DNA from 3 places in the Alteromonas sp. ABD4_190 genome. Region 3 is predicted to be linked to each of the others. Evidence: predicted binding sites of a transcription regulator. Region 3 holds the regulator's gene; each other region holds the start of a gene.
The links. Region 3 encodes sigma-54, which starts transcription at its own class of promoters, with help from an activator protein. Its sites were predicted from a motif close to GTTGGCACGNNNNTNGNNT; they were not measured.
Positions count from the first base shown of each region.

Region 1: a site for sigma-54 is predicted at 1,078-1,096, ahead of fliE (flagellar hook-basal body complex protein FliE). Genes of this name have one in related genera too.
Region 2: a site for sigma-54 is predicted at 2,225-2,243, ahead of flhA (flagellar biosynthesis protein FlhA). Genes of this name have one in related genera too.

Region 1 is NZ_JBSWWN010000001.1:3,262,091-3,266,917, reverse strand. It holds gene fliF (flagellar basal-body MS-ring/collar protein FliF) at 1-662, opposite strand, end outside; gene fliE (flagellar hook-basal body complex protein FliE) at 675-1,010, opposite strand; gene ACXAFM_RS14235 (sigma-54-dependent transcriptional regulator) at 1,274-2,611, opposite strand; gene ACXAFM_RS14230 (sensor histidine kinase) at 2,628-3,770, opposite strand; gene ACXAFM_RS14225 (sigma-54 dependent transcriptional regulator) at 3,907-4,827, opposite strand, start outside.
Region 2 is NZ_JBSWWN010000001.1:3,277,995-3,282,821, forward strand. It holds gene fliQ (flagellar biosynthesis protein FliQ) at 1-132, shown strand, start outside; gene fliR (flagellar biosynthetic protein FliR) at 145-924, shown strand; gene flhB (flagellar biosynthesis protein FlhB) at 1,009-2,133, shown strand; gene flhA (flagellar biosynthesis protein FlhA) at 2,299-4,398, shown strand; gene flhF (flagellar biosynthesis protein FlhF) at 4,428-4,827, shown strand, end outside.
Region 3 is NZ_JBSWWN010000001.1:1,288,267-1,293,093, forward strand. It holds gene kdsC (3-deoxy-manno-octulosonate-8-phosphatase KdsC) at 1-373, shown strand, start outside; gene lptC (LPS export ABC transporter periplasmic protein LptC) at 370-948, shown strand; gene lptA (lipopolysaccharide transport periplasmic protein LptA) at 917-1,462, shown strand; gene lptB (LPS export ABC transporter ATP-binding protein) at 1,465-2,190, shown strand; gene ACXAFM_RS05675 (RNA polymerase factor sigma-54) at 2,264-3,745, shown strand; gene hpf (ribosome hibernation promoting factor) at 3,776-4,063, shown strand; gene ptsN (PTS IIA-like nitrogen regulatory protein PtsN) at 4,077-4,520, shown strand; gene rapZ (RNase adapter RapZ) at 4,604-4,827, shown strand, end outside.

The DNA.
Region 1 (4,827 bases), 2.0 Mb from region 3:
GACGGCTCCATGTTTTGAACTGCAGATGCCACGATATCGACAACCGCATCAACCTCTTCACCGGCAATAACGGCACCGCGCTTAGCCGTTAGCACAACGGTTGCAGACGCTTTCTTCTCTCTACGTGCAAACACGTTCTCTTTTGGCATAGCTAAAAGAACACGGGCTTTTTGAATACTGGCGATATCTTCAATGGTTGCAGCAATTTGTTGCTCGCGGGCGTGTTTTAAACGTTCCATTTCAACACGCTGGCTAACACCAAACCCCATATCCTGCATAATGATATCGGTACCAGCATCAGAGGCCTTGGTTAACCCTTGGCGGGTCATGCCCAAACGGATATTTTGAAATTCGTCACTTCTTACATAAACAATATTGCCCTCAAGCTTATAGTCGATTTGGTTTGCGTCCATATAATCGAGAGTTTCAATAAGCTCTTGGGTTTCCATTTTCGCAAGGGGGCGATAATCAGGTTCTTGCGACCAGATAAGAATAAAGATTGCGATGGCAACGCAGATGACCAAAACAACCACAAGAGCCATTTGGCGCATCATATCTGCACTGCCTAACGTATCCATAAAACCAGATTTGTTTTCTGGCTCATTGTCCACTGCTTGATTTTGATCAGGAACCGTAAGGTTTGTACCTGTAGCTTCAGCCATAACCTACTCCACCTACACCGGCATATTCATTATTGTTTTATAGGCTTCAAGTACTTTGTTACGTACTTGAACAGTGGCTTCAAAAGCAATACCCGCCTTTTCTTTCGTCAGCATAACTTGCGCTAAACTTAAACTTGGGTCGCCCATTTCAAACCGTTGCTGTGCATCTTTTGATTCGAGCTGCATGCCATTTACACCATCAACCGCATTCTTAAGCATGGTCGAGAAATCACTTGCCGAGCTATTAACTTCACTAAGCGGCTGCTGTTGAGGCTCATTAACTTGAAGACGAGTTTGCCCAATCATGTTCTGCATTTCTTGATACAAACTATTGGCTTTAACGTCCATAACCACTCCTAGCGTTTCTTTAAAAACCGTCTGAATATCGGCGTATAACTTATGTATAGAAGGGATTTAGCAAAGGGCTTGCCAACTTTAAAAACCATTTAATATCAGACAGATACAGGGAAAATGAGAGGGTAAGCCAAATTTATGGCGTTTGCTTTAATGTGAGTAACAAAAAACCGCCGCCTTTTTCACTACAGAGGCGACGGATAATGAGGATACACTTTATTAAGGTTTAGGTAGATAATATTGAGGTCATCGATACCTTAGGCTGGCACTTCAATACCATCTTCACGCATACGCGCTAGTTTATAACGTAGGGTACGAGGGCTTATACCTAGCTTTTCTGCTACGTCTTTGCGCTTACCATTACAAGATACCAAGGTATCAAGAATAATTTGGTGCTCTTGATAACGAAGCTCCGAGCCCAATTTGTTGTCTTCAACCTGCTCTTGTGCAACTTCAAGCGGGGCCGACATGTCTTCGTCAATCATTAGATCGCTAGCATCTATTTCATTGTTTTCACAAAGAATAAGCGCGCGTTGAACCACGTTCTCCAATTCTCGAACGTTTCCTGGCCAGCTATATTGCGACAATTTATTGCGTGCAGCAGCACTTAATCTGATGGTACCCAAACCCTGTGAACTGGCGTGACGCTGCACGAGATGCTCTGCGAGAGGTACAATGTCGCCTGGACGTTGAGCTAGGGGCCGCCACTCGATTGGGAAAACATTTAAGCGGTAGTATAAGTCTTCTCTGAATTCGCCTGCATCTACCGCTTTTCTTAAATCTCGGTTACTCGTAGCAATAACTCGCACATTAAGTTTAACGTTTTTTCGGCCGCCAAGGCGTTCTACTTCACGCTCTTGTAACACGCGCAGTAATTTAGCCTGCAGTGCCAAATCCATCTCAGTTATTTCATCAAGTAGCAGGGTGCCGTCTTGAGCTTGTTCGAACTTACCCGGACAAGCCTGAATAGCGCCGGTAAAGGCCCCTTTTTCGTAACCAAACAAAGTGGCTTCCAACATATTTTCTGGAATAGCAGCACAATTGATGGCGACAAAAGGCGCATCGCTTCGCGGTGACTGATCATGAATATATCGAGACAGTACCTCTTTACCCGATCCACTTGGGCCCATAACCATAACGGTAGCTTCAGACTTCGCAACTTTCCGCGAAAGCTCAAGTAGCTTCAAACTTGAAGGGTCAGCTACGATTGGAGTACGTGATTCAATTTTTTGTGCAGGCGCGTAGCGCCCCACTAAGTTAAGTAATACTTCTGGCGCAAAAGGCTTTGAAAGGTAGTCAGTTGCACCATCTCGCATTGCCTGAACCGCATCATCAATAGTGGCGTAGGCCGTCATTAACAGCACAGGCATATTAGGGTATTTAGCTTTAATGCTTTTTAGCAGCGTTAAGCCACTCATTTCTCCCATTTGAATATCACTAACCACCAGATCCACATTCTGTGACGATAGCATCATCAATGCTTGTTCCGCGCAATCGGCAGCAACCACGTTATAGTTACCTAGCAAAAGGGTGTCTAGGAGCGCTTCGCGTAAACCTGCGTCATCTTCAACAATTAAAATGGTAGTTTTAGACATTATTCTCTCCTATGACTTACGCAACATGAGTCAATGTTTGTGAGGATTTAGCATTTGCCGAGCAAGGTAGCGACACGCTAAAGCAAGCGCCACCATCTGGAACGTCAGTGATGTTAAGTGAACCGCTGTGCGCATTTACCACTGACTTCACTACGGCAAGGCCTAAACCTGTGCCGTGAGTTTTGGTTGTAAAAAACGGTTCAAATATTTTATTTTTAAGACTATCTGGAACCCCTGGTCCTTTATCGACCACAGATACATGTAAACGCTGATCACTTACTGTTGCCTGAACGTGCACACATTCGCCTTTGGATGTAACTTGGCTTGCATTGTGGATAAGGTTTAACACCGCACCTTGAAGCGCTGTAAGATTGCCCGTGATAGAAACATCTTGCTCAAACCCTGAAAACGTTAACGTCTGCTGCGCTTGAGTTGTCATGCTATGGGCACTCCCCTCTATCGATGTGAACAACTCTCCCAAACTGATTTGGCTGACCACCTGTTCTTCTCCAGATTTAGCGAAAAGCAGCATGTCGTTAACTTGGCTTTCCAATTCTTTAAGTCTGTCAGTTAGTTTGTTGGCAAACTGGGTTTGCGCTTCTTCGCCTAAACCTTTGCGCGTTAAATTCGACGCATAAAGCATAGCGGCTGAAAGTGGGGTACGAATTTGGTGAGCAAGTGATGCCACCATTTTTCCAAGGGAAGATAAACGCTGCATGTGGCTTACTCGAGCCTGCAGCTGACGAGTTTCAGTCAAATCAGTAATAACAATTAGCTGACCTGGCTCGTTTTCCAGTGGTGTAATAGAAAGTTTTACTCTTCTACCATCAACCAGCGAGACTTCATGGCCGTCATCAGCGCGAGGCTTGAACGAGCGTGTAATAATGCTTCGCCACACTTCTTCTTCAAGCGGTTCGCCTAATAGCGCTTTCGCCTGTTCGTTGGCTTGGCGAACGATGCCTTTTCCGTCGATAACAATGACGCCTGCTGGCATCACTTGAAGTAAATGTTCTAATCGACTTGCTTGCAGTCTCAGCGACTCGACATCTTCACTAGGCGAGGTTTTATAATCACTATGAGGAATTGCCGAGCCGCCACCATTAATTGCATAGGCAGATGCGAAATACTCTGGAGATTGTGGTGTGCTGTCAAAAGCCATATTGCCCTCGTCAAATTGCAGACGCTGTTTAACTATGGCTTAGATAAAGCAGAAGATATGCCAACTTGATATTAGCTTATTTATCAGTAGGATAGATGGTATTTTTAAGGAAAAGCGCAACGTCAATTAGCTGACATTACGCTTCTTCAGTACGCTGGATATCGTATTTCCGCATTTTTTCAACGAGCGTGGTTCTGCGCATTCCAAGCTTGTCGGCGGCACGTGCTACTACCCAATCTTGGTTTTCCAGGGCTTGCTTGATGAGATTCACTTCGAGCTCAGAAAGGTACTCTTTAAGGTTAACACCTTCTGCAGGTAACGAAGACGACACCATACCGTTTAGGCCGTCGTGACTCTGCTGGCTAACGTCTTCTTCTGGCTCTTGCGCTGCAGCCTCAGCAAATAGTTCATTAAAGGCTTCACGCTCAAGCATTTCTTCGGGGTAGTCTGGCTCGTAAGCCTGAACATCACCGTACTGATACTTTTCCGGTAAATCAGCAATATCAACAATCTGTCCTGGATAAAGGATTGTTAATCGCTCAACTAAATTTGAGAGTTCACGAACGTTCCCCGCCCACTCATGCTCCATAAGCGACGCAATAGCTTGCTCGGTAAAGCGTACGCTTTCAACGCCATCTCCTTGAATTCGACTATTCAATTCCTGAAGTAGTAAGGGGATATCATCTTTTCTTTGTCGAAGCGCAGGGCTGTCGATTGGGAAAACGTTGAGTCGGTAGTACAAGTCTTCTCGAAACTTATCTTCGCTGATCATAGTTTCCAAGTTGCGGTGCGTTGCAGCAATAATGCGTACGTTGCACTGGAGTGGCTTATTACCACCTACGCGCTCATAAGTTCGTTCCTGAAGAACACGGAGCAATTTAACCTGCATTTGCAATGGCATGTCGCCGATTTCGTCAAGAAAAAGTGTACCGCCTTCGGCTAGTTCGAAGCGTCCTTTACGTGCACTGATAGCCCCGGTAAACGCGCCTTTCTCATGGCCAAACAGTTCGCTTTCTAGCAGCTCGCCAGGAATAGCACCGCAGTTTACGGGAATAAA
Region 2 (4,827 bases), 2.0 Mb from region 3:
CAGACCATGAGCTTCTTACCGCGCTTACTTGTTACGCTTCTTGCGCTGAGTTGGGGAGGAAACTGGTTAGTGCAGCAGCTTATGGACTTTACATTCAGAATGGTTGATATGATCCCGCAGGTTGTGGGATAGAAGGCTGATACTTTGGAAGTCGAACTCGCCACCATCAATCAATTTCTTGCGGACATGCTGCTACCATTTATGCGCATTAGCGGCTTATTCGTGGCCATGATTGGCTTGAGTGCTAAATCAATTCCCCCGCAGGTAAGAGCCTTGTTGGGTATAATGCTTACTCTCATTATCATGCCGGTAGTGCCTCCGTCACCCATAGAAAATTTAGTGGATGTGGGCACATTTTTAATTGTTATTCAGCAATTGCTAATAGGCATTGCTATTGGTTTTATATCAATGATGGTGCTCAATACCTTCGTGCTTGCAGGCCAAATTATAGCAATGCAAACCGGCTTGGGGTTTGCGTCAATCGTTGACCCCGTAAACGGTATTAACGTGCCTGCAGTAGGCCAGTTTTATTTGATACTAGCCACCTTATTGTTTTGGACATTAGATGGGCATTTGTCCATGATCCAAATGATAGTCATGAGCTTTGAGGCGTTTCCTATAGGTGAAGCATGGTGGACCGGTGAACAGTTCCGCGACATTGCCCACTGGGGAGGCTGGATGTTTATATCGGCAGTGACCCTGTCTCTTGCGCCAATCGTATCGCTGCTTATCGTAAACTTGGCGTTTGGTGTAATGACAAAAGCTGCGCCACAGCTGAATATTTTTAGTATTGGTTTTTCCATTGCTCAGGTAATGGGATTACTGATTATCTGGATAACGCTAGATAACTTTACTGCGCACTTTGAAACCCAATGGTTTAGAGCCGAACAGTTTATGTGTGAATTATTGAATATTTGTCGTTAGACAAGCAATGCTAGTCGTTTGCAGAGTATGGCGAGACTGTGAACAGATTGGTTGGATAAACTAGGCGAGAGAGCATAATCGAGCATGGCAGATTCAAGCGAAAAAACAGAAGACCCCACGGGGAAAAAACTCGAAGATGCCCGAAAAAAAGGGCAGCTAGCCCGTTCCCGTGAACTATCCACTACGTTGGTGCTTATCGTCAGTGCCTTTATGTTTTTATTTGTAGGCGGCTGGATTGCTGAATCTGTTTTTAAACTTACTCAGCGAATGTTCATCCTTTCTCGTGACGAAACCTATGATATCACCCACATGTTTGGCGCGTGGGGTGAAGCTTTTTCTGCGGTAGGTCCAGCGGTATTGCTTTATATGGTGGTTGCTATGATAGCGGGCATTTATGGCTCTATCGCCCTTGGTGGTTTCAACTTTACTTGGGAAGGCGCGAAGCCCAAAGGCTCTAAGATGAGCCCAATTCAAGGGTTCAAGCGAATGTTCGGCACGAACGGCTTGGTTGAGTTGCTAAAATCCATAGCAAAAGTGGTGGTCATAATTGGCATGGCTATTGGGGCGTTACTGTTCTTTGAAGATGAAGCGCTCCACCTTGATATGGAGCTTTATCCGGGAAACATCTTTCACGCACTCGACATGCTCAAGTGGGCGTTTCTTATCCTGGTGTGCGGCATGATCCCCATTGCACTCATCGATGTGCCTTATCAAATGTATAAGCACAATAAAGAAATGAAAATGACCAAGCAAGAGGTTAAAGACGAGCGAAAAAATGCAGAAGGCGACCCTATGGTAAAAGGGCGTATTCGTCGCTTGCAATATCAGGCGGCAACTAAACGCATGATGCAGGAAGTCCCACAGGCAGACGTTGTTGTGACTAACCCCACCCACTTTTCTGTAGCCATTAAGTACGACGAACAGGGAATCAGAGCCCCAGTTGTGGTAGCAAAAGGGGCTGATGAATTGGCTATGCATATCAGAAAAATTGCTACCGCCAATGACGTACCTTTAATACCTTCTCCTATGCTCGCTCGTGCCATCTTTTATTCGACAGAAGTCGACGATGAAATTCCGAACGCCTTATTTATGGCGGTAGCGCAGGTGCTAGCACACGTCTATCAGCTTAAAGCACATAGGGCAGGAAAGGGTAAGCGTCCTAAACCACTTAAACGAGATTTGCCTATCCCTCCAGAATACCGTCGCTAAGTGACTATTTTACTGCGGTTTTTTTTGCCTTTTTATACTTGTCGCATACTTTTGGGCTCTATTGGTGTATGTATATGCCGCTTTGTATAAAGCTGGCACGTTAGTTGAAAACTCTATTGAAGATTTACATAAAGCGTCAATTTTCTGATAGAGAGACACCCAGCCATGCAGTTATCCGGTTATCTTCAGCGATTCGATAAAAATCAGCTGCAAAATTTTACCAGTGGTTTAGGCGCGCCTATTGTCCTTTTGGCAATCATGGGAATGGTAATACTACCCATGCCGCCGTTTTTACTCGACGTATTGTTTAGCTTTAATATTGCGCTCTCTCTCGTCATTATTTTGGTAGCGGTACTCACCCAACGCCCTGTGGATTTTGGTATTTTCCCACTTGTACTCCTAATAGCGACAGTTCTGCGTTTGGCGCTTAACGTTGCGTCTACGCGGGTTGTATTACTGTACGGCCACGAAGGGGGAGATGCGGCAGGTAAAGTGATTGAAGCCTTCGGTGCTGTGGTTATCGGTGGTAACTATGCTGTAGGTATTGTTGTCTTCGCTATCCTTCTTATTATCAACTTCAAGGTAGTAACTGCTGGTGCGGGACGTATTTCAGAAGTGAGTGCTCGCTTTACCTTGGATGCTATGCCAGGTAAGCAGATGGCAATCGATGCCGACCTTAATGCAGGCTATATCGACCAAGACCAGGCGCGTCAGCGTCGCGAAGAAATAACCGCAGAGGCTGACTTTTACGGGTCGATGGACGGTGCATCAAAGTTTGTAAAAGGCGATGCGGTTGCCGGCCTTTTTATCATGCTTATCAATATTGTTGGCGGCTTATTCATAGGCATGATTCAGCACGGTCTTTCATTTGGAAATGCCATAGAGATCTACACCATTTTGACCATTGGTGATGGTTTGGTGGCGCAGATACCTTCATTGCTACTTTCGGTAGCAACAGCGATTATCGTTACTCGAGAAAACGAAACCCAAGAAATGGGTAAAGAGATCCGTGGTCAGCTAGGAAATAATCAAGCGCTCTATATAGCATCAGGCGTGCTTTTCGTCATGGGTATCATTCCGGGTATGCCTCATATCGCATTCTTGGGTTTTTCATTTTTGATTGCGGGCTTCGCATATTGGCAGACAGTTCAAGCTAAGAAGAAAGCTGAAGAACCTCAATTGCCAGAGAATATATCAAAAGATGAAACTGTTGCACCTGAAGTTAAAGAGCTGGGATGGGACGACGTTCAGCAGGTGGATACCATTGGTTTAGAAGTGGGCTATCGCTTAATTCCGCTTGTTGATAAATCTCAAGGTGGTGAGTTGTTGACACGAATTAAAGGCGTACGTAAGAAACTATCGCAAGAGTTGGGCTTCCTTATTCCACCTGTTCATATACGCGACAACTTAGACTTAGAGCCTAACACTTATACCATCGCTATGCTCGGCGTCACTATTGGCGATTCCGTTATAAGTCATGACGAAGAGCTTGCCATTAACCCAGGGCAAGTGTTCGGAAAATTAGAAGGACGCGCTACTAAAGACCCTGCTTTCGGGCTAGATGCGGTGTGGATTAAGCCTAATAAGCGCGAGCACGCGCAAACGCTTGGATACACGGTTGTTGATGCCGCTACGGTTGTGGCGACTCATCTAAGTCAGTTACTTTCAAATAACGCCTATCAGTTACTTGGGCATGAAGAAGCGCAACAGCTTCTAGATATGCTGGCCAAACAGCACCCTAAATTGGTGGAAGGACTAGTACCAGATATTCTCCCGTTAAGTACGGTAGTGAAAGTACTGCAAACCTTATTGTTTGAGGGCGTGCCTATTCGCGATATGCGTACCATTGTACAAACGCTTAGTGAGTACGGTACACGTAGCCAAGACCCAGATGTACTGGTGTCTGCAGTGCGTATTGCCCTTAAGCGTTTAATCGTTCAGGAAATTACTCAGGGGGCAAAAGAGATACCTGTCATAACCTTGGCGCCAGAGTTGGAACAGATGTTGCACCAGTCACTTCAAGCAGGTGGCGAAGACGGTGCTGGCATAGAGCCAGGTCTGGCAGACAAGCTGCAGAAATCATTGCAGCAAGCCAGTCAGCAGCAAGAGTTAGAGGGAGAGCCTGCGGTACTCCTTACCTCTGGAATGCTACGACCCGTACTGTCTCGCTTCTTAAAGTATTCGGTTGTTGGGCTTCATGTTCTTTCTTACCAGGAAGTGCCTGATGACAAACAAATAAAAATAGTCAGTTCGGTCGGTCAATAATCTGACACTGGGTGATTGGAGAGGTTGCAATGAAAATTAGACGTTTCTTCGGCAAAGATATGCGTGAGGCGTTAAGCCAGGTTAAAGCTGAGTTGGGCAGTGACGCCGTGATCATGTCAAATCGCAAAGTTGCCGACGGTATTGAGCTTGTTGCAGCCTACGACAAAGAGCCTGAAGCTAAGCTTTTCACGCCTAAGGCGGCACCACAGACCGCTGCTAAAACGCCTGGCCAAAAGGCTGTGCCTAGCTTAAGTGAAATTATTGGCGACGATGGTCCTGATAGCTTAAAAGCCTTGTTGGAAAAGCAGCATGGTGGAAACACAGTTGCAGGCAGTTCTGCACAACCAGCACAGCCAATGTCAACGAACGCTAAGCACGCCAACGAAATTGCATCTCACTTAGATTTTTCAGAAGCGTTTATCGACGACC
Region 3 (4,827 bases):
GGTAAGCAATGGTGTTAACGTCGCCGTGATAACAGGGCGACGTTCAGCAATTGTAGAAAACAGAATGAAGGCGCTAAACGTAGCACACATTATTCAGGGTGAAGAAAACAAAGCTGACGCCCTCGGCGAATTAATGAAAAGCCTAGGGTTGAACTCAAGCGAAGTTGCCGCCGTAGGAGACGATATGCCCGATACAGGTATGTATCAGCACGTAGCGGTAAAAATAGCGGTTGCCGATGCTCACCCTTTTGTTGCAAAACAAGCGAACTGGATCACCACACTTCCAGGTGGATTTGGCGCAGTTCGAGAAATATCGGATACCATTTTGCAGGCTAAAGGCGTTGCAAATGACATTTTCGGAGCTAGTGTATGAGCCAGTTTGGCTTCAATCGCTTAGGTTTAAGTATATCGGCACTATTTATCTTAGCGATGCTGATGTACATCCCAACGTGGATGGAAGAGCAGCCTGAAACTCAAGGTAGTAGCGAAAATGATGCGCTCAAGCCTGCCTACAAGGCAAAAAACTTAACTACAACCTTGTACAATCAAGACGGTGAGTTAAATCACAAAGTCTTTGCAGAGTCGATGGAGCATTACGACCAATTAGGCTTTGTTTTATTCCAGCAACCTAAATATACCCTTTATACAGAAAGCGCTTCATCACCTTGGGTTGTAACGGCGCAGGAAGGAACGCTATATAACAATGAATTAATTCAGCTTGAAGATAGCGTTGTTATTGAAAATCAAACCAGCGATGATTTTGTCAAAAGTTTATCCACGGAATACATCCAGATAAATTTAGACACGAAACAAATGACATCTGATCAACCCGTTGAGATACTGGGTACGCAATATCTTATTTTAAGCAATGGGTTTAACGCGAATTTACGCACACAAGAATACGAGCTTTTAGATCATGTACAAACGACTTATTCCCCTAGCAACTAGCCTTCTACTTGCCATCGCTAGCGGTGCGGTAATAGCCAGTGAAGAAGATTTTTCACAACCCATTAAGATAGGGTCAAACACCCAGTTTATTGATGGTAAAAACAAAACCGCGCTGTACAAGGAAGATGTACTTATTACCCAAGGTTCACTCCTAATCGAAGCTGATGAAGTAGAAGTAATAGCTACAGATGGCAGCGGCCGTGAAATATTTATCGCCCGTGGCAACCCTGCAAGCTATTCTCAATCACTAGAAGACGGTACACCGGTATCAGCGAAAGCCAATGAAATTCGCTATGAAGTAATTAATCGCACTATTTCTCTGGCGGGTAATGCTGAGCTACAGCAAGATACCAGTAAAGTACAAGGTGATAAGATTACGTTCGATATGATTACTGAACAATTGCTTGCAACGGGTGGTGCCGGTGAAGATGGTGAAGGTCGTGTAACCACAGTGTTTACTCCTGACACCATTCGTAAAACATCGTCTAAGAAAGACAACGAGGACAATGAATAGCAATGGCAACTTTGAGCGCTAAAAACCTTGCTAAATCGTATAAATCGCGACAGGTTGTTCGCGATGTAAGCCTTTCAGTGTCTACCGGTCAAATTGTTGGTCTTCTCGGCCCTAACGGCGCTGGTAAGACCACCACTTTTTACATGATTGTAGGCTTAGTCAACTTAGACAAAGGCAAGATCGAAATTGATGATAATGAGCTTACTCACCAGCCAATGCATGAGCGCGCACGCCGCGGTATAGGCTACCTCCCGCAAGAGGCATCAATATTTAGGAAGCTTACGGTACATGAAAATATCATGGCCATTTTGCAAACCCGTAAAGATTTAAATTCACAACAGCAAGAAGAAGAAGCAGACGCCCTACTTGATGAATTTAATATCAACCATATACGTAATAGTACGGGGATGAGTTTGTCCGGGGGAGAGCGGCGTCGCGTAGAGATTGCCCGAGCTCTGGCAGCAAAACCACAATTTATTTTGTTAGACGAACCATTTGCCGGTGTTGATCCAATATCAGTTAATGATATAAAGAAGATAATACAGCATCTGCGAGATAGGGGTATTGGTATCCTTATCACGGACCATAACGTACGCGAAACATTGGACGTTTGCGAAAAAGCGTACATTGTGAGTCATGGCGAGCTTATTGCGCAAGGAACTGCGGAACAGGTTTTAAGTAATCAAAAAGTAAGGGACGTATACCTAGGCGAACAATTCAGGCTATAGTTAGTGTAACCGAATTGTCATTTTTCAGTTTCGCTCTGGTATATTTAATTTAGAGCATTTAAATAAGACGTAGATGAAACCATCTTTACAGCTAAAATTTAGCCAACAACTTACCATGACACCTCAGCTACAGCAGGCCATTAAGCTGCTGCAGCTTTCTACGCTTGATCTTCAGCAAGAGATTCAAGAAGCGCTCGACTCTAACCCGCTTTTAGAAGTGGAGGAAGGTAACGACGAGCCACAAGTAGAAAAGAACAATGTCGATAGTGACGATAGTGCTGCTGAAGCGACAGCTTCTGCATCGAGCGATACGCTAGAAGCGGGAGATGCACTGGAGAAGAATGATCTTCCCGATGAGCTACCTATCGACAGTACCTGGGATGAGTATTATTCGGCTTCTTCCGCGCCTGCACCTGGCCCATCTAACGATGATGAACAAATCTTCCAAGGCGAAACCACTGAAGACATCCAAGAACATCTTCTTTGGCAAATGCGCCTCACTCATTTTTCAGATACTGACCGCGCTATCGCTACAGCCATCATCGATTCGATTGACGAATCAGGTTATTTAACCGTTACCCTTGACGATATCTTAGATGCTGTTAATGACGATGACTTAGAAGAGCCTATCGAAATGGACGAAATAGAATGTGTGCTTAAGCGCATTCAAATGTTCGACCCCATTGGTTCAGGGTCTCGTACACCTCAAGAGTGTCTTATGGTGCAATTGCGCCAGTTTTCAGAAGACACACCGTGGCTTGCTGAAGCGAAGCAGCTTATTGAGGAATATTCAGACTTACTGAGCAGTAAAGACTACCGCACGCTAATGCGTAAGAGCCGATTGAAAGAAGATCAGCTGCGCGAAGCAATGCGTTTACTCCAAACCTTGAATCCTCGCCCAGGTAGTGCTTTAGTTACTAAAGAGCCTGAGTACGTTATTCCTGATGTCTCAGTAACCAAGAAAAATGGCCGTTGGGTGGTTGAGCTGAACCCCGACAGTCTGCCTAAATTAAGCGTAAATCAAACGTACGCAGCAATGAGTCGCCGTGCCAAGAATAGTAGCGATTCACAATTCATCCGCTCACACATGCAAGAGGCTAAGTGGTTCATAAAGAGCCTTGAATCTCGCAACGATACCTTGATGAAGGTTGCAAATTGCATTGTGCAGCAGCAAATGGGCTTTTTTGAGCACGGCCCGGAAATGATGAAACCAATGGTGCTAAATGATGTCGCAGAAATGGTAGATATGCACGAATCGACTATTTCGCGTGTGACAACACAGAAGTATATGCATACGCCCCGTGGCATCTTTGAATTGAAGTATTTCTTCTCAAGCCACGTAGCAACCGAGTCAGGTGGTGAGTGTTCATCTACAGCGATTCGTGCATTGATCAAGAAGTTAGTGGCTGCGGAAAATCCTAGCAAGCCGCTAAGTGATAGCAAGATTGCTTCATTGTTGGCCGAGCAAGGCATAAAAGTCGCTCGGCGAACAATAGCAAAATACCGGGAATCGTTATCGATCCCGCCGTCGAACCAACGCAAAAGCCTTATCTAAACGGGCTTAATAATATAAGGAAGACGAAATATGCAAATCAACCTTACTGGTCATCATGTCGAAATCACCGACTCTTTGCGTAATTATGTCGATACGAAGTTCAGCAAACTTGAACGTCACTTTGATCACATTTCTAATGTGCATGTCATCCTGAACGTTGAAAAATTAAATCAAAAAGCTGAAGCGACTGTTCATTTAAGTGGCGCTGAAGTATTCGCATCCTCAGAAAATACCGACATGTATGCGGCGATTGACAGCATGGTTGATAAACTCGACCGGCAGGTAATCAAGCATAAGGAAAAACTGAAAAAACATTAGTAGTTAATTGAGCATGGATATACAAGCCATCGTAAGTCTGGACCGCACCGAGTGTGCGGTTCAGTGTAATAGTAAAAAGCGAATTCTTGAGATCATCGCTGATATCGCTGCCAAGCATAACGATAACATCGACCAGGCAACGGTTCTAAATAGCTTGATGGCTCGAGAACGTATGGGTAGCACGGGTATTGGTAACGGCATAGCACTGCCTCACGGTCGCTTGGCCGGCCTTGAGAAGGTAATAGCAATCGTTGTAACCAGCACACCAGCTATCAACTTTGATGCCCTAGACGAAAAGCCCGTAGACATATTCTTTGCTCTTCTCGTTCCCGAAGAGCAAACCGAAGGACACCTTCAGACACTGGCTACCGTAGCCGGTAAGCTAAGCGACAAAGAAACGATTAAAACAATACGTCGTGCAACAACCAGCGACGAAATTATTTCTGCATTAAGTTAAACAATAAGTGCCTACACCTCATAGGTAGGCGCTTTATTCGACAACTCGTATGTGATGAAACCAGAATATAAGGGAGAATTTAGGTGAAGCTGATCATAATCAGTGGTCGTTCGGGGTCTGGTAAGTCTGTCGCACTTCGCGCATTGGAAGACTTAGGTTACTACTGTGTTGATAATATCCCAGTAAATTTGCTTCCCACCCTCACCCATACTGTTGTTGATGAATACGATCAAGTTGCGGTAAGTATCGACGTTAGGAACCTACCCAAAAACCCTGACGACTTGGTAGAGATTCTAGACTACCTGCC